2 regions of the Cytobacillus pseudoceanisediminis genome follow, and region 1 is predicted to be linked to the other one. Evidence: predicted binding sites of a transcription regulator. Region 1 holds the regulator's gene; the other holds the start of a gene.
What was found. The regulator Rex, encoded in region 1, represses fermentation and respiration genes when NADH is low (regulators of the CRP and FNR family bind a similar motif). The targets are predictions, from matches to a motif close to TTGTGAAATATTTCACAA.
Positions count from the first base shown of each region.

Region 1 (10,032 bases):
GAGCCCGACTACCAGTTCATAGTGGACGTTTTAAACGGGGAAGAAACGATGACGGCGCAGGATGATAAAATCGTTTTTGAGGAAATTATTAAAGACGTAACAGGAGATCAGCTAAGCACAGCAACCCTTTCCAACGTATATGAAGAGATTAACCGTATGATCGTGGAAAACGAAGAGGATGAACCGCCGAAGCTGGATTCCAAAGACGTAGAACGCGTTTTAAAAGTGAGTGGTCTCGAAGATATTAATTCAGAAAAGGTCCAATCCGCTTATCAAAAAATCATCGATGATGACAAATATGAAATAAAGGCAACCAGCGTCCTGCCCAAATTTAATTCAAAATCAATAAAAATCAGCACGAAGGCAGCCAACATATCCATCTGCCCGCAAGATCTTCGATATGTAAAACAAGTCCATTTTGACGGCAAGCGCTATCTGATGATCGAAGTGGAAGAAGATACTGTGATTGAAGGCTTCACGATGATTCCCGAAACTTTTGGCGGGGGTTCGGACAAAGAATAAATAAAAAAAGGAATTCCCGAATAGGAATTCCTTCAGACTGTCGACAAACTCGATGAAAATCGTGCTTGTCTGCAGTCTTTTTTATTTTAAAATAGAAGTAATACAATGCTTGAGGTGATTTAAATGCTTTCAAAACATAATCCAATTCAACGGGATCAAATTGAAATGGTTGCTTTAGACGAACTTGTACCGGCGGACCATTTGGTCCGCAAAATTGAAGCGGCGATTAATTTCTCATTCATCTATGACTTGGTAAAAGATAAGTATTCAGAAAAAGGCCGCCCAAGTATTGACCCTGTAATATTAATTAAACTCACATTTATTCAATATACCTTCGGTATTCGCTCCATGCGTCAAACAATTGAAGAATTGAAAACGAATATGGCTTATCGATGGTTTTTAGGATATGGCTTTCACGATAAAGTTCCTCACTTCTCAACTTTCGGTAAAAATTATGAGCGCCGATTTAAAGACACCGATCTCTTTGAACAAATATTTTACCGAATCTTAAAAACCGCAGCTGAAAAGAATTTAATTAGTGCTGAACACGTTTTTGTAGATTCTACTCATGTAAAAGCGAGTGCAAATAAACGCAAATTTGAAAAGAAAGTTGTTCGAAAAGAAACCCGTGCTTATCAAGAACGCCTTCAAGAGGAGATTAACCAAGACCGCGAGGATCATGGAAAAAAGCCGTTTCCACCAGATAAGTTTGATAAAGAAGAATACAAAGAAATCAAGGAAAGTACAACAGATCCAGAGAGTGGCTACTATGTAAAAGATGAGCGTACAAAACAGTTCGCTTATTCTTTCCATGCGGCCGCAGACCGCAACGGCTTCGTGTTAGGCGCAATTGTAACCCCTGGTAACACGCATGATAGTCATATTTTAGAGCCATTGGTAGAACAAGTTATTGAGAAAGTTAGTAAACCAAAAGCTGTTGCGGCAGACGCAGCCTATAAAACACCTGCTATCACGAGCTACTTATTGAAAAACGACATCACACCTGCTTTACCTTACACACGACCTCGCACAAAAGAGGGTTTCTTCAGAAAACATGAGTATGTTTATGATGAGCATTTTGACTGTTACATTTGCCCAACTGGTGAGATATTAAAATATACTACAACTACAAAGGAAGGGTATCGTCAATATAAATCAGATCCTCGAATTTGTGCTGGATGCCCTTTCTTGTCTCAATGCACACAGAGTCAAGCACATCAAAAACTGATTCAACGTCATGTGTGGGAGGAACATGTGGAAGAAGCAGATCATCTTCGCCACCATCAAGACGTCAAACCGATCTATGAAAAACGCAAAGAAACAATTGAACGAGTATTCGCAGATGCAAAAGAAAAGCATGGCATGCGTTGGACAACCCTCAGGGGACTTAAAAAAATGTCGATGCAGGCGATGCTTACTTTCGCTGCCATGAATTTGAAGAAAATGGCCACCTGGACTTGGCAAGGTCCAGAAATGGCCTAAATGATAACCTCGGAGAGGTCTGCAATTCTCTGTAATTACTTGAAGTCCTACAAAAAATGAAAAAAGAGTTCGGAATGAGACTATTCCGAACTCTTTTTGTCTACAAACTGAAGGAATTCCCGAATAGGAATTCCTTTTTTGTTTGTTATAAACAGTTTTGGGAACAGCAGGACAAGAAAACCTGTACCTATGTCCTGGTGGATGATGCTTTAAAACGTTGGGTTCAACGCTTTAAATTACATCATGCCGCCCATTCCGCCCATGCCGCCCATATCAGGCATTGCAGGAGCAGCGTTTTCTTCCGGCTTGTCAGCAACTACTGCTTCAGTAGTTAAGAACATAGCTGCAACAGATCCAGCGTTTTGAAGAGCTGAACGAGTTACTTTAGTTGGGTCAACGATACCAGCTTCGATCATGTTTACCCACTCGCCAGTAGCAGCGTTGAAGCCAGTTCCAACTGCTTCGCGCTTTAAGCGGTCAACAATGATAGAACCTTCTAGACCGGCATTGTGAGCAATTGTGCGTACAGGCTCTTCCATCGCACGCAATACGATGTTAACACCAGTTGCTTCATCGCCTTCAGCCTGGATAGCAGCCACTTTATTGTATACGTTTAGAAGGGCAACACCACCACCGGAAACGATGCCTTCTTCTACAGCAGCACGTGTAGAGTTAAGGGCGTCTTCGATGCGAAGCTTGCGCTCTTTTAATTCAGTTTCAGTAGCAGCACCAACTTTAACAACTGCAACACCACCAGCAAGTTTAGCAAGGCGCTCTTGTAATTTTTCGCGGTCAAATTCAGAAGTTGTTTCTTCCATTTGAGTGCGGATCTGGTTCACACGTCCGCCGATTTGCGCGCTGTCTCCAGCACCCTCAACGATTGTAGTGTTTTCTTTTGTAACAACTACTTTAGTAGCGCGTCCTAAAGAGTCGATTGTAGCAGACTTAAGGTCACGGCCTAACTCTTCAGTGATTACTTCACCGCCAGTCAGGATCGCGATATCTTCAAGCATAGCTTTGCGGCGGTCACCGAAGCCAGGAGCTTTTACTGCTACCGCGTTGAAAGTTCCGCGAAGCTTATTCACAACTAGTGTAGCAAGTGCTTCACCTTCAACATCTTCAGCTACAAGCAATAAAGGCTTGCCTTGCTGTACAACTTGCTCAAGTACAGGAAGGATTTCCTGGATGCTTGTGATCTTCTTATCAGTGATTAAGATATAAGGGTTTTCAAGAACCGCTTCCATCTTATCAGAATCTGTAACCATGTATGGAGAAGCATATCCGCGGTCGAATTGCATACCTTCAACCACATCAAGCTCAGTTGTGAATCCTTTAGATTCTTCGATTGTGATAACACCATCGTTGCCAACGCGCTCCATTGCTTCAGCGATCAGCTGGCCAACTTCATTGTCAGCAGCAGAGATTGCAGCAACCTGAGCAATAGATTCCTTATTTTCGATTGGCTTAGAAATAGCTTTTAATTCTTCTACAGCTGTAACAACTGCTTTTTCGATTCCTTTGCGGATGCCCATTGGGTTAGCGCCTGCAGTTACGTTCTTAAGGCCTTCACGGATCATTGCCTGAGCAAGAACAGTTGCAGTTGTTGTACCGTCACCGGCAACATCATTTGTTTTACTTGCTACTTCAGCAACAAGCTTCGCACCCATGTTTTCGAATGCATCTTCAAGCTCGATTTCTTTCGCAATTGTCACACCATCATTGGTGATAAGTGGAGAACCGAATTTCTTCTCAAGAACCACGTTGCGTCCTTTAGGTCCAAGAGTTACTTTTACCGCATTTGCAAGGGAATCCACACCGCGAAGCATCGCGCGGCGAGCTTCTTCACTAAATTTAATCTCTTTAGCCATTGATAAAAACCTCCTCAAAAATTTTAGCTTTATTCTTTAATAATCTTCGTCTGATCGGCGATTAGCCAATTACAGCAAGAATGTCATTTTCGCGTAAAATTAAATACTCTTTGCCTTCGTACTTCACTTCAGTACCAGCATATTTTGAGAAGATGATACGATCGCCGTCAGCAACTTCAAGGGCAACACGCTCACCATTTTCAAGAACGCGGCCAGTTCCTACAGCTACAACTTTACCTTCTTGAGGCTTTTCTTTAGCAGTGTCCGGCAGTACGATGCCGCTTGCAGTTTTTTCTTCAGTTTCAACAAGCTCGATAATAATTCGATCACCTAGTGGCTTTAACAAGTGAAACAACCTCCTCAAATAATATGTAAATATTTTTATTTATTAGCACTCTCTCTGTATGAGTGCTAACACAATTATTATATTAATGAATCTCATTTCTATTTGCAAGGGTGAAGCTTAAATTTTTTAGAAAAAATTTCATTCGCCCATACACGCTATTTTTCGACACAGACAACCTCTTAAGTATGCTTCGGAACTCTTCACTTTACCCATAGTATTTTCCTGCTTTGATGCTGATATTTGAAACCCGCTCCTTATTAAGAGTACAATGGCTTTAGGACTTGTTTTCCAACACTCAGAATAAGGAGTATAACATTTTGAAGAAGGAATATTGGTTTATATTAATAGCTTATATTGCCATGCAGCTGTCCAGTTTGTTTGGCGTTCCGCTTGTGTTATTTATTGCAGATGCCCTTGGACAGAACCCCGAAAACATGCAGATCCTGGCTGTAGCCTACTGGCTTGTCATCAGTTTTACGGTTACACTGATCATTACGCTTCTATTATTAAGAAAAGAGATGAAAAAAGGCCTGGATAGGGATGCATCTTCCGCAGCAAGCTCAGCGGGCTGGGCAGTTGGGGGTATATTTTTGGCCCTGATCGCTCAAGCTACTGCTGCCAGCATTGAAAATATGATTGGGATTGAAATGGGATCTGAGAATACGCAGCAGATTATCCGGATTATTGAAGCATCGCCAATCGTTATCTTAATTAGTTCGGTCATTGGGCCAATACTTGAGGAGATTGTCTTTAGAAAAGTTATTTTCGGTTCTCTCCATAAGCGCTTCAACTTCTTCTTATCGGCCCTGATCAGCTCAGTCATTTTTGCACTTGCCCATTTCGAGCCTGAACATGTACTGCTGTACTCGGCAATGGGGTTCACCTTTGCTTTCTTATATGTCAAAACGAAGCGGATTATTGTGCCGATTTTTGCCCATGTGGCGATGAACACCTTTGTTGCGGTTATCCAGCTGAATCAGGATAATATGCAAAAATGGTTAGAAGAAATGGAAAAAATGCAGAGCTTTATCAGCTTTTTCTAGCATAGGGAAATGCTTTGCAGAGTTTTAAACTTACTGGGGGATTTTGATGAGAAGCACACCTTTGTTTTCAGGCTTTATTTACATCCTTCTCGGATGCCTTTTCACTTTTATAGCCATACAGAATATCCAGCATGAAGAAACCTGGGGATTCTTTACTTATTTTCTGATTATAATTGCCACATTCGATTTTGGCACCGGACTGCGGATGGTTGGCCTGCATTTTAAAATGAAAAATAAAATGAAAAAATGAGCCCCCAAAAGGCTCATTTTTTTACATTTCTTCCGGATAGTTTTTCAGAAAATAAACCAGTGACTGCAATTCTACTGCCAGATCGATATGGTGAATCCGAATCGAGGCTGGCACAGTGAGCCTCGCAGGTGTAAAATTAAGGATTCCTTTTATTTTCGCATTCACCATCCGATCGGTAATAGCCTGGGCAGGCGGTGCCGGCACCGTTAAAATCGCCACCTGAATATTATTATTTATAATAACTTCTTCAAGGTCATCCATATGATGGACCGGTACATCACCGATTTTCGTGCCAACCTTACTCTCATCAACATCAAAGGCTACTTCTATTTTGGTATTATTATTTTTAAGAAAATTATAGTTAAGAAAGGCTGTTCCTAAATTCCCTACCCCGATCAAAGCTACTTTAGTCAGCTCATCCTGGTCAAGAGTCTTCCGAAAGAAGCCCAGCAGGTAATTCACATTATATCCATATCCTTTTTTCCTAACGCACCAAAGTACGAAAAATCGCGGCGGATTGTTGCAGAATCTACCTTTACCGCCTCACTCAATTCTGCTGAAGAGACTCTTTGTTTGCCTGATGAGTGAAGGTTTTTAGAAAGCGGTAGTATAAAGGCAGCCGTTTAGCTGTTGCCTGCGGTATCTTAATTGGTTCATTGGCCATTCGTCCATCCCCATTTCTTATGATGAATTAATTTCTTTTAAAATCTCCGTTTTTTCCGCCTGTTTTCTCTATTAAAAAGGTTGGCCCAATCACCATTCCTTTATCTACAGCCTTGCACATGTCATAAACGGTCAGCGCACAGACAGAAGCGGCTGTTAACGCTTCCATTTCCACACCCGTATTTCCCTTCGTTTTTACAGAAGCAGTAATGATCAGGACATACTCTTCCTCTTCCGCCTTCCATGAAAATGAAATGTCCACGCCCTTAAGCGGCAGCGGATGGCACATCGGAATAATGTCCCATGTTTTCTTGCTCGCCATAATGCCTGCAGTTTGTGCAACAGCGAGTACATCCCCTTTTTCATAGAGTTGGATGTTATCTTTTCGTATATCTCCTGATTAAGAGTAATACTTGATTGAGCAATGGCTGTTCTTGCCGTTTCAGGTTTATCGCTGACATCCACCATTTTTGCCCTGCCCTCTTGATTAAAATGAGTAAAATCCGCCATTCAAAACACCTCTCTTCAAAATCATACACTATTTTTCTGTTACTTTGTATGTGCTTTGTATTGTTCCTCACATATTTATTTGCCTTTTGTCTTGATTGAATGCCCTGCAGAAGGGATTATAGTCCTGTCTCCTTTATTGCCGAACATATATGAATGAGTTACACTTACTCTATACCCGAGGTGAAAGAACATGATACTATTACAAGTCAATCAGCTGGCGAAAAATTTTGGCGCTGATCCCATTTTAACCAATATAAAGCTTGAAGTACAAACCAGGGACAGGATTGCGCTAGTAGGGCGCAATGGTGCAGGAAAGTCCACCCTTTTGAAAATTATTGCCGGACAAATGACATATGACTCCGGTGAGATTATAAAGCCAAAGGAAGTAACAATTGGCTATCTTGCACAAAATACCGGCCTGGAATCAGAGTTATCCATTTGGGATGAAATGCTGACTGTTTTTAGTCATCTGCAGAAGCAGGAAAAACAGCTTCGCAGCCTTGAAGAACAAATGGCAGACCCTGATATCCTAAATAACTCTGATGCCTATGAACGCATCTTAAAAGAATACGACAAGCTTCAGGTTGATTTCAAAGAAAATGGCGGCTATCAATATGAGGCAGATATCCGTTCCATTCTCCACGGACTCAACTTCAGCTCAATGGGCTATGACACTAAAATTTCATCATTGAGCGGCGGACAGCGTACCAGATTGGCCCTTGGTAAACTTTTGCTGACAAAGCCTGATATCTTAATACTGGACGAGCCTACCAACCACCTGGATATTGAAACATTATCATGGCTCGAACAGTACCTGCAGGGATACAACGGTGCCATTCTAATCGTATCCCATGACCGATATTTCCTTGATAAGGTCGTTTCCCAGGTTTACGAGATTTCCCGCCGCCAAATAAGAAAGTACCCAGGAAACTACAGTTCCTATCTCGATCAAAAAGCGGCTAACTTTGAAAGAGAAATGAAGCAATTCGAGAAACAGCAGGAAGAGATCGCTAAGCTGCAGGATTTTATCCAGCGAAATCTTGCCCGTGCTTCCACAACCAAAAGGGCACAAAGCCGCAGAAAGCAGCTTGCCAGAATGGACGTGATGGACAGGCCGCTGGGAGACGAGAAATCAGCTTCTTTTGGCTTTGACATTGAACGGCAATCAGGCAATGAGGTTTTAAATATTCATTCTCTTGCTATTGGCTATGAAGAGATAGTGAGCGAGAATATTTCACTGCGACTGGCAAGAGGTGACAGCATTGCACTGGTGGGGCCCAATGGAATTGGCAAATCCACCTTGCTCAAAACCATCATCAAAAAGATCTCTTCTTTTTCCGGGGAGATACAGTACGGTTCCAATGTGACAATTGGCTACTATGACCAGGAACAGGCGGAACTCACCAGCAATAAAAGAGTCCTGAACGAATTATGGGATGAATACCCGCTAAAACCGGAAAAGGAAATCCGGACAATACTTGGGAACTTTCTTTTCTCTGGTGATGATGTTCTTAAAACTGTTTCAACACTGAGCGGCGGTGAAAAGGCACGTCTTGCGCTTGCGAAGCTTATGATGCAGAAAGCCAATTTCTTAATCCTCGACGAGCCTACAAACCATTTGGATCTGGATAGCAAAGAAATTCTTGAAAATGCATTGATCGATTATCCTGGAACGATTCTCTTTGTATCTCATGACCGATATTTTATCAACAGAATCACAACAAAGGTAGTTGAACTTTCCAGTATTGGGGCAACAGAGTATCTCGGCGATTATGATTATTATGTGGAAAAAAGCAGGAACAAGAGGAACTGCTTGCACTTAATGAGCAAGATGAATCCACGGCATCACAGCCTGTTAAGCAGGACAAAAATAATTATCAGCAGGATAAAGAAGCCAAAAAGCTCGAACGCCAACGAAAAAGAAGAATGGAAGAAATTGAAGAGCAAATAGAAGGATTGGAGAAAGTAATCGATATGAATGACCAGCTTCTCTGTGATCCGAATGTTTATCAAGACCATGAAAAAGTGATGGGTATCACAAATGAAACTGATCAAGCAAAAGCTAAGCTGGAAGAATTGATGGAAGAATGGACACTTTTAGCTGATGATTAATAAAAGAAAATTCATAACTTTTAGACTGGTAGAATAGTCACTGCCAGTCTTTTCTATTATCCACAGAGATAATCACAAGAAAAACGCAGTTATATATACTCTCCACAGACTTTTCCACATTATCCACAATTTAAACTGTTTTTATCCACATTACCAACATAATATTCTGAAATAAATGATTTTATCCACAGAAAAAGCCCCCTATGCGGTCGGGGACTTTTTCCTAATTTATTTATCATTGTGGATAGTGATGTCCAAACCGGGATTGGCATTTAAATCAAGTCCGGCGAATTGTCCTTTTTCAAACAGCACACTTCCTGCTGCACCAATCATCGCTGCATTATCTGTGCATAATGTTAATGGCGGAATAATAAGCTTTATCTCCGCTTTGTCCCCAAACCTCTTTTCCAAAGAAGCTCGAAGTCCTTTATTCGCCGCAACTCCGCCTGCGAGCAGCAGCTGCTTCACCTGATATTCTTCAACAGCTCTTTCTGTTTTCGTTACTAAGACATCAATGACACTTTCCTGGAAGCTTGCAGCAAGATCTTCCGGCACAATGGTCTCACCACGCTGCTCAGCATTGTGAACAGTGTTGATAACGGCAGACTTTAAGCCGCTGAAGCTAAAATCGTATGAACCTTCTTCCAGCCATGCTCTCGGAAGCTGAATGGTCGGGTTCCCTTCATGAGCGAGTCTGTCAATGTGAGGACCGCCTGGATATGGCAGATTTAATGTCCGGGCAACTTTATCATATGCCTCTCCTGCAGCATCATCCCTTGTCTCTCCAATCACTTGGAAATGGCCATGCTCCTTCATATAGACAAGCTCTGTATGACCGCCTGAGACTACCAGGGACAGTAATGGAAATTCCATTTCTTCAACCAATCGATTGGCATAAATATGTCCAGCAATATGATGCACGCCTACAAGAGGGATACCATGAGCAAAAGCAACTGCTTTAGCGGCATTAACCCCGATCAGCAGCGCGCCTACAAGGCCAGGTCCTTCAGTCACAGCAATTGCTGAAAGATCTGAATATGTAATGCCTGCCTTATATAATGCTTCTTCCAACACTATAGTTATCTGTTCAACATGATGGCGGGAAGCGATTTCCGGAACTACTCCCCCAAAACGTTTATGGCTTTCTATTTGGGATGCAACTATATTGGCTGAGATTTCACGGCCATTCTTAATGATGGCAACAGCCGTCTCATCACAGCTTGTTTCAATCCCCAT
Region 1 covers NZ_CP097349.1:3,864,801-3,874,832, forward strand. Annotated here, with positions in the region: gene M5V91_RS20815 (DUF4317 domain-containing protein) at 1-522, shown strand, start outside; gene M5V91_RS20820 (IS1182 family transposase) at 646-2,004, shown strand; gene groL (chaperonin GroEL) at 2,241-3,872, opposite strand; gene groES (co-chaperone GroES) at 3,934-4,218, opposite strand; gene M5V91_RS20835 (CPBP family intramembrane glutamic endopeptidase) at 4,536-5,261, shown strand; gene M5V91_RS20840 (YdiK family protein) at 5,308-5,511, shown strand; gene M5V91_RS20845 (redox-sensing transcriptional repressor Rex) at 5,533-5,973, opposite strand; partial or broken gene M5V91_RS30640 (winged-helix domain-containing protein) at 5,970-6,175, opposite strand; partial or broken gene moaC (cyclic pyranopterin monophosphate synthase MoaC) at 6,203-6,684, opposite strand; partial or broken gene M5V91_RS20855 (ABC-F family ATP-binding cassette domain-containing protein) at 6,875-8,796, shown strand; gene tsaD (tRNA (adenosine(37)-N6)-threonylcarbamoyltransferase complex transferase subunit TsaD) at 9,025-10,032, opposite strand, start outside.

Region 2 (10,032 bases), 1.2 Mb from region 1:
ACGATTTCAATGACATGCCATGGAGCCGCCCAGCGACGGTGATCAATCACTTCGGCATGGACTTCGGAAAGATGGGCTCTAATTGTTTTTACATGTTCTTCATCTGTGTGGATCAGCATGCTTGTCGGATTATCATTAAGATAATTGCGTAAATCTCCAGTCGTAATTTTGGGATCGCCAAAACCGAAGATATCCAGAAGCTTTTCATCATGGTAATGCAGGTAAACATCATCTATAACTTCTGCTACAATATTATGCACTGTATAGCTATTAACGGCTTCTACAATTTCCTTTGCAACGTCCATTTGCAGAGGTGTATGATAAACTCCCCAATTATGATCTTTAGGATGATGTATGTAAGCACCATTGAAATTGACAATTGGCGTAGTCAATCCCATTTCACGATAATAAATTTCGCTGGAGCGAAATGGCCTTCCGGTGGCAATCATCACTTCATGTCCTTGTTCGCGTGCCTTTTGAATAATCATTTTAGTTTTAGCTGAGATGGTTTTGTCATCTTTTAATAATGTTCCATCAAGGTCCAGTGCAATTAAATGTTTTTCTGCCATAAGATCTCCTTCTAAGCGCTCAGCACTTTTTTATAAGAATTTAACTGCAGTTTACGCACTGCAGCCAATTGCTTATCTTGAAGTATGCCCCGCTTTTCTTTTAAGTGTAAAGGTTTTGGAAAAAAAAGTCTACATGTTAAACTGAAAATATAGAAAGAATTTACATCAAAACAAGAGCGTAAGCTTTTACAAAATCATTTTATACATATATGTTATCAATATTATTATAATTTTGTAAAAAAATTCACTTGTGCCCTAACAGATTTAGGAGGAAGAACTGTGGTTGTTATTGAACATAAGCATATCAAAGAAATTCCTGTTCTTGAACTGGCCAGACAGGAAGTAAAAGGGGAACGCTTGCCTTTTATTATTTTCGTTCATGGCTTTACGAGTGCCAAAGAACATAATCTGCATTATGCCTATCTGCTAGCTGAAAAAGGGTTCAGGGTGGTGCTTCCAGACACCTTGCTTCATGGGGAAAGATCTGAAGGTTTATCAGGCAGCGATTTAAATTTCAGGCTATGGGATATTGTTCTAAATACAATTGCGGAATTGAACATAATCAGGGATGTCTATGAGGATGCAGATCTGATCGACAAGGGAAGAATAGGGCTTGTGGGCACCTCCATGGGAGGAATAGTCACTTTGGGCGCCTTGACCCAGTATGAGTGGGTCAAAGCTGCAGTAAGCCTTATGGGTATGCCGTATTATGAAAAATTTGCTCAGCTTCAGCTGGATGAATTGAAGAAGAATAATATTAAAATTCCGCTTTCAAGCGAAGAACTAGCAGATCTGCTGGGGACCTTAAGGGAGCGGGATCTAAGTCTTCAGCCTGAAAAACTTGGAGGAAGGCCGCTTATGTTCTGGCATGGCAAAAAAGACCCGGTTGTGCCTTATTCCTATACATACCAATTTTATGAGACCATCCAGCCCTTATATAGTGACTCACCTGAAAACCTCATGTTTATATCAGATGAACAGGCGGGGCACAAAGTAAGCAGGGAAGGGCTGCTGGAAACGGTTAAATGGTTTGGGGAACATCTATAACCAACATTTTTTCAATTCATTTAAATATTTGTTAAGATATAGATAAAGTAAATAATGAAGGAGTGCTGCAGAAATGGACCAGGATTTAAAAGACAGCATCATGGGTGCACTTGAACTTGTTGTTGACCCGGAGCTGGGGATAGATATTGTGAACTTAGGCTTAGTATATGATGTGAAAATGGAAGAGGAAGGTAAAGCCGTGGTAGATATGACTCTTACTTCCATGGGGTGTCCTTTGGCAGGAACAATTGTTGAGCAAGTAAAGTCAGCATTGGCTGATATTCCCGAAGTAAAGGACACTGAAGTGAACATTGTCTGGAACCCGCCTTGGTCTAAAGACAGAATGTCCCGCTATGCAAAAATTGCACTTGGCGTACAATAAGATTGAATCTTAAAAACAGCAGGATTATTTTCCTGCTGTTTTTTTATGCCCTTGCTTTAATTCCTTTGAACACATCTCTGTAAATTCTTTGAAAATGAGCATTGTATGTGAGGTAGTTCACTTATTTAACATGCCGATTATCCTATACTAACGATGGAAAGACAAAATTGCGTTGATGAAACATCCAGGACCTGTGGCTGTTAAGGAGGCATCTCAAATGGGATTTGATAGAGATTTTAATAAAGACCCTTTTATTGTGATATGGGAATTAACAAGGGCATGCCAGCTAAAATGTCTGCATTGCCGTGCGGAAGCGCAATACAGGAGAGATCCGCGAGAGCTTTCCTTTGATGAAGGGAAGTATTTGATTGACCAAATCAAGGAAATGAACAACCCTATGCTTGTTTTTACGGGTGGTGATCCATTAATGAGGCAGGATGTATTCGACATTGCCGAATATGCTGTAAAAAAAGGCGTGCGTGTGTCAATGACGCCCAGTGCGACACCGAATGTAACAAAAGAAGCTATTGAAAAAGCCAAAGAGGTCGGCTTAGCTCGATGGGCTTTCAGCCTTGATGGGCCAAAAGCGGAAATCCATGACCATTTTAGAGGTACTGCCGGTTCCTTTGATTTAACGATCGAAAGGATTAAATATTTGCACGAGCTTGAAATTCCAGTCCAGATTAATACAGTTATTTCGCGTTATAATATCGATTATCTTGAGGAAATGGCTAAAGTTGTAGAAGAACTCAAATGTGTTCTTTGGAGTGTGTTCTTCCTCGTCCCAACAGGGAGAGGGCAGGAAACAGATATGATTTCTCCGGTTGAACATGAGATGGTATTTACATGGCTGTATAACTTAAGCAAAAAAGTTACTTTCGATATCAAGACAACAGCTGCCCAGCATTACCGCCGAGTGGTCATTCAGCAAAAAATGAAGGAAGCGAAGGCTCAGAATGAGGACATTCAATATCTCGATGCACTTACACAGCAAGGGCTAACGGGTTCTATAGATGGTTTAGGCAGGGCTCCTAAAGGTGTGAATGACGGAAATGGATTTGTTTTCATTTCACATATTGGGGATGTTTATCCTAGCGGGCTTCTGCCTGTTAAAGCAGGGAATGTAAGGGAACAGCCACTTGCTGAAATATACAGGGAATCGCCAATTTTTAAAGACCTCAGAAATCCTGATAAATATAAAGGGAAATGCGGACAATGCGAGTTCCGTTATGTATGCGGGGGATCCAGGTCACGGGCATTTGCCATGACAGGGGATTATATGGAAAGCGAGCCGTTTTGTGTTTATATTCCAAAGGCACTTAGAAAGAAAGCGGCAAAATCATAAAAGAAAGGGAGTGCCGTTTGGATGCACTCCTACTCGATGCTGCAATATACGGCAGGGCAGTTTTCACAGCCTATTTCATTTTTTAAATATTGAAGATCTTTGACTGTGATTTTTCCATTTAGAATGGTAATGATGCTGTCTTTTTTCAGTTCACCCAGTATCCGGTTGGTGCTTTCCCTGGATGTGCCGCAGAAATTCCCAAGATCTTGATTCGTAAGGGGCAGATCAATGAGTATGCCATCCTTAACTTTTATGCCATAGCTGTTAGTCATTCTGATAAGGGTTGAATACAGGGCACCTTTTTTTCCGTTAAGGACGAGATCTCTAAATTTGGTCTGAGTATTACGAAAGTGGTCGCTCATCCATTTCATAAATTCATAAGCCAATGTGCTATTATTAAATATCTCCTTTTCCAGGACATCTTTTTTTATCACAGCTACTTAAATATTTAGGGTTACTGGTAAATAGGGTAAGCTCGCCAATAATTTCATTTTCTCCGCATAACCTGAAGGTAAGTTCTCTGCCATCAGCTGTTATCTTGCTGATTTGTATCTTGCCTGAAAGTATAATATAAAGTTCAGCAGCATCCATACCTTCCTGAAAAATGTAAGCCCCTTTGGAGGTTTTCATACGCCGGTCTGCAAAATGAAGAAGCTCTTTAATCTCTATGGAATGTGTCGGTTTAATGGCTGTGCGAGCCATATTAATCCTCCTTCATAAAACAACTGTCTTTTTTCACAATAATATCATTTGTATAGTGAAAACATTGCCGGCTTTTGTGTCTTTATTGTGGCATTTTCTATTGAAATGGTGTGTCTTTGTTATTATATAAACAATTCCCTATTAACATTGAAACGATTGTATGTTCTAATAGTAGAAGCCCTTAATTTGAGATACCGGGTTATTTCTGTTATTTTAAGGGAAAGGCTAAAATATACATCTGTATAGAAAGCTTATTTAAGTCACTCTTTATATGGAGTTGAACGAAATGGCTAAAACAATCGTTAAAGATAAATTGAATAGACCTTTAAGAGATCTTCGTATTTCTGTCATTGACCGCTGTAATTTCCGCTGTCAATACTGCATGCCGGCAGAAGTCTTCGGCCCGGATTTCGCTTTCCTTCCAAAAATGAACTTCTGAGCTATGAAGAAATTGAACGGCTGGCTAAAATTTTTGTAAGCCTTGGTGTGGAGAAGATCAGGTTAACAGGCGGAGAACCTCTTATGAGAAAGGATATGCCTAAACTTGTAAAAATGCTTTCAGACATTGAGGGCTTAAAAGATATAGGTCTTACCACAAATGGTGTATTGCTGCCCAAACATGCGAAAGATTTAAAGGAAGCAGGGCTGGTGAGGGTTAACATCAGTCTGGACAGTTTGGATGATGAGCTGTTTGGAAAAATAAACGGACGCAATGTGGGTGTCAAACCAGTTCTTAAAGGAATCGAGGCAGCAAAAGAAGCAGGGCTTGGCGTCAAGCTTAATATGGTTGTTAAAAAAGGCCTGAATGATTCTGAAATTGTCCCGATGGCTAAGTTCTGCAAAGATAACGGCTTACAGCTCCGCTTTATTGAATACATGGATGTCGGCAGTACAAACGGCTGGAAGATGGACGAGGTTGTTACCAAAAAAGAAATTTATGACATTTTAAAGGAACATTATTTATTGGAACCGGTAGATCCGGATTATTTCGGAGAGGTTGCCAAGCGATACCGTTATAAGGATACTGATGTAGATGTTGGGTTTATTACATCTGTTTCTGAATCTTTCTGTTCAAGCTGCACACGTTCAAGATTGTCAGCAAACGGCCAAATTTTTACATGCCTATTTAATGGAGAAGGACATGATCTGAAGGGATTTATGAGAAAAGGCGCCACGGATGAAGAAATTACTGATCGGATTGTTAATATTTGGAACGGCAGAAAAGACAGATATTCAGACGAACGGACTGAAGAGACCATTGCCAGCAGGAAAAAATTGAAATGTCCTATATTGGAGGATAAAAAAAGCATGCTTTGCTTTGTCACGAGAAATGGACATAGGCGGGCAGGCTTTTTATTTTGTCGTTCAGACTGCAAAAAAACTGCAGCCGTTATTGGCTGCAGATCGTAATGTTTATAAATATCTTGGAAAAAGAATGTTATTCTCAAGGTGAACATGCATGAAGGTTTGGCTTTCCAGATCTTCCAGCCGCTTATACACTAGACGGTACGATCCGCATGCATCTGAAGGTGGAGTATAATCAGATGTAATTTCTCTTAATTCCTTTAAAATTGAACCTGCATGATCATGCTCTTTCTCAAGCTCCCGGATATAGCTGATGATTTCTTTGCGATTTTCAACCTGAGGATCTTCAAGCTTCAGGAGCATTGGAAAAACTGACTCTTCCTCTTTAGAAGTATGTTCAAGAAGCTCATGCTTCAGCTCAAAGAATAATTGGTGGACTTTTAAAAGCTCCTCATGGCTTTCTCCATGGACTCTTGAAACCTTTGTTACATACGGGCTTAATAGCGATAGTTCCTCCTCAAGAGGACGATGATATCGATTGATCACATGTTCAATAATGTCTTCTGATGCACTGTCTGTCCAAACCTCTAAATCATCGGTTTGGTTTTCCTTCTGAATAACCTCGTTCAGTTCTTTTATCAGAACCTCCATATCTGCAGACTGATCAGAAACTGCACGCACCAGCGGAATATTTCCACCGCAGCAAAAATCAATGCGATGACGTTTAAAAACATCACTTGTCTTTGGAAATTCATTTACAATATCTTTTACCAGACGGTCTTCTGTAAGATGTATGGTCATTGAATTTTCCTCCTTCTATCTTGTGAACTATCTAAAGAATAAACGAATTTCCTTTTTAATTTGGTGACGGGCATCACACTTGCAGGCTTTTTATAAAGTTTTTTGGGTAGGCTATTTTCGCATAAATTGTTGTTCTTTGCCTATCAATGTTGTCCGTTGATTTCCGCTCCAGGCTGCTCGCTTTCCGCGGGGCGGGCGGTGAGCCTCCTCAACGCTCCGCGTCTGCGGGGTCTCACCTGTCCCGCTACTCCCGCAGGACATTGAGTAAGCTCCCTTGAGTAAACACCGCACGAAGAAAATGCGAGTGCATTTTCGAGGATCTCGCACCTTCCACTACAATCAACTCAGTAAATAATATAGAAAAAGCAACAAACCTTACGAAAACGGCCTTTGGGTAAAACCATGCACATATGAAACTGAAAGTGTGATGATTGTCATGTTATAAGTTTTCATGTACGTTTATAATAATTGAAATAGAAAAAGCGTTAAGAAAAGTACATAGGAGCTGATATAATGCTGGAAAAAAGAACTCCCATTCCTGTTGGGGAAGCAGTAAAAAAAATCATGGCCTATCAATTAAAAGGAAGTGCAGAATACATATCCATTAATGAAAGCAACGGTCGTTTTCTTGCAGAAGACTTAAAAGCGACCCATGATGTCCCTCATTTTGACCGATCACCATATGATGGATTTGCTGTTCGTTCAGCAGATACAAAGGAAGCTTCAATGGAAAATCCCGCAGTATTTGAGGTAGTAGATCATATTGGCGCAGGGCATGTAACTTCCAAAAACATTGGTCCATTCCAGGCTGTGAGAATTATGACTGGTGCGCAAATGCCTGAAGAATGTGATGCCGTAGTAATGCTCGAGCTGGCAAAAGCATATGAAGAAGACGGTAAGAATTTTATGTCCATTAAACGCTCCTATAATAGTGGAGACAATGTTTCCTTCAAGGGCGAAGATGCGAAAAAAGGAGATTCACTGGTCAAGAAGGGGACAAAAATCAACCCGGGAATTCAGGCTATTCTTGCTACCTTTGGCTATGCCGAAGTACCGGTTGCAAAGAAGCCTGTTATCGGATTATTTGCAACAGGCACAGAGCTATTGGAAGTACACGAACCGCTGCAGCCAGGGAAAATCAGAAACAGCAATGCCCATATGATTACAGCCCAAATTGAAAGGGCTGGGGCGGAAGTTATTTATTATGGAAAGCTCCCTGATGAATTTGATACATGTTTCGATGCTGTGAAAGAAGCATTGAACAGCGTGGATATACTGATTACTACTGGCGGTGTATCTGTAGGCGATTTTGATTATCTGCCGGGCATTTACGAAAAGCTTGGGGCAGAGGTCCTTTTCAATAAAGTTGCGATGCGGCCCGGAAGTGTGACTACAGTTGCCCAGCATGAAGGGAAGCTTTTGTTTGGACTTTCCGGAAATCCTTCTGCCTGCTATGTCGGATTTGAGCTTTTTGCAAGACCGATTATCCGGAAAATGCTGTTCTCTGAGAAGCCGCATTTAAGAAAAGAAACTGCAGAGCTCGTGGCTGAGTTTCCAAAAGCAAATCCATTTACACGATTTGTCCGGACAGCTGTGAATTATTCAGGAGGCAGACTGGTTGCGGCGCCAAGCGGAGTGGATAAATCAAACATTGTGATGAGTCTCGCCGGCGCGAATTCACTAATGATTCTGCCCGGCGGAACTAGAGGCTATGGCATGGGCGACATTGTTGAGGTGCTATTGCTTGAGGACCATGAAGGAAGCGAATGGCCATGGTAAAGGAACCTGTTATTTTTCAGGTATCCGGCTATCAAAACAGTGGAAAAACAACATTGGTTAACAAAATAATTTCCGGATTAAAAGGGAAGGGCCTTTCTGTCGTTACCATTAAGCATCATGGTCATGGAGGCAAACCCGAAACCCCAGAAGGAAAGGATTCCAGCAATCATATTGAATCAGGAGCAGACGCTTCAATTGTTGAGGGTGGCGGCAGACTGCTTTTACAAGCTGAGAAGAAAAGCTGGAGCCTGGAGGAGCAAATTAATATTGCCGTGCAGCTGCAGCCTGATGTAGTGCTTATTGAAGGTCATAAAAAGGCTTCATACCCTAAAGCACTCATGCTCAGAAGTGATGAAGATAGGTACCTTATAGAGGAACTGACAAATATCTGTGCACTCTTCTGCTGGGAAGATAAAGTGATTAAGCACAAGGCTGCAGATTTGGAAACTCCGTTTTTCAGCATCCGTGATCCCAAAGGCACTGAGTGGATTATTGAGTATTTAGTGAGCGAAAGTAAGAAAAAGAAATAAAATTAAACAAAACAGTCCATTTTTTTGGAGCTGTTTTTAATAATTCTCTAAAAGTTGAACGTTTTGTGGCGATTTGTTTACCAGTGATAATCTTCACTTATTATTTACGCGGAAAATTATATATTATTGGCAGAAAGCAGCGGGGAGGTATTATGGATGAAGTTATTTATGCCAAAACAGCATGGAGCCTGGGCAATGCTGATCCTGCCATTTTGGCTCGGGGCGGCGGCATCTGATATTATTTGGTCTCATATCCCGTTTTTTTTAGGATGGATATTATTATATCTGGCTACTTATCCTGGCCTTCTTCTATTTAAAAGAAAAAGGATGGCTTTTTATGCAAAGTGGGCTATTATTTATTTGGTTCCGGCTATTTTACTGCTATTATTCCCTTTACTGGCAAGGCCGTCGATTATCATATTTGGACTTCTTATGATTCCTTTTTTTATCATTAATGCACGCTATTCGTCTAATAACAGAGATAGGGCATTGGGTAACGACTTTAGTGCCATTAGTGCCTTTTCCATAGCAGGCCTTGCGAGCAGCTATTTGCCGCATGGGGAAATTACACCGCTGGCCTGGACAGTATTTGCAGCTTCCATTTCATTTTTTGCCGGAAGCACCTTCTATGTAAAATCAATGATCAGGGAAAAGAAAAACATTTCCTTCAAATGGATTTCGTGGATCTTTCATGCTGCGGTACCGATCCTCTGGCTGCTGGCAGGTGGATGGATTGTATCTGCAGCGTTTCTTCCCAGCCTTTTTCGGTCCATTACATTTTATGGGAAATCATTTACACCTAAAAAAATTGGGATATATGAAATTGCGAATGCAGCCATATTCTTTTTCATGTTATTACTTGCCATTCATAATTAAAGACCGGCCTGACCAGGCCGGTTTTTTAATTTATCCAGAAATAGCTGTGCTGAGTATAAATAAATATTAGAAATCTTTAAAACTTCAGTAAAATAGGTTGCAATTTTTTCTTTCAGTTTCTATAATAAGAGAAACATAAATTCATAAATATGTATATAAATGATTAAATATACAATTAAGTGTGGAAGGAGCAATTATGAACGTTTCAATCATCGGAACAACCGGATATGGGGGTGCGGAATTGCTCCGTATCCTTAAACAGCATCCAGAATTTAATATTAAATCGATTCATTCAACGAAAGAAGATCTGCCCATTTGGAATGAATATCCCCATCTATATGAAATCATTGACAAGAACTTACAGGGGATTGATCCAGCTCAAATAGCAGACCAGTCTGATATTGTTTTTCTGGCAACACCATCTGGAGTATCAGGGAAACTTGCTGAAAATTTTTCAGGCAAGAATATAAAGGTAATTGACCTTTCCGGTGATCTTCGAATCCCAGCTCAAGCCTATCTGGAGTGGTATAAACACACTCCTGCTAACGAATCTCTGGTAGAAAAAGCAGTATATGGGCTTCCTGAGTGGCATCATGACGAAATAGCTTCCGCAGAAATCATATCTAATCCTGGGTGCTATCCAACAGCTGCTCTGTTAAGTCTTGCACCAGTTGTAAAAGAAAATTTAATAAAGCC
Region 2 covers NZ_CP097349.1:2,656,309-2,666,340, reverse strand. Annotated here, with positions in the region: gene M5V91_RS14255 (Cof-type HAD-IIB family hydrolase) at 1-569, opposite strand, end outside; gene M5V91_RS14250 (alpha/beta fold hydrolase) at 849-1,616, shown strand; gene M5V91_RS14245 (metal-sulfur cluster assembly factor) at 1,690-1,998, shown strand; gene M5V91_RS14240 (TIGR04053 family radical SAM/SPASM domain-containing protein) at 2,216-3,343, shown strand; partial or broken gene M5V91_RS14235 (Crp/Fnr family transcriptional regulator) at 3,373-4,045, opposite strand; partial or broken gene moaA (GTP 3',8-cyclase MoaA) at 4,332-5,346, shown strand; gene ric (iron-sulfur cluster repair di-iron protein) at 5,459-6,151, opposite strand; gene M5V91_RS14220 (molybdopterin molybdotransferase MoeA) at 6,665-7,930, shown strand; gene mobB (molybdopterin-guanine dinucleotide biosynthesis protein B) at 7,918-8,460, shown strand; gene M5V91_RS14210 (YwiC-like family protein) at 8,617-9,336, shown strand; gene argC (N-acetyl-gamma-glutamyl-phosphate reductase) at 9,533-10,032, shown strand, end outside.
Region 2: a site for Rex is predicted at 2,104-2,121, ahead of M5V91_RS14240 (TIGR04053 family radical SAM/SPASM domain-containing protein). Genes of this name have one in related genera too.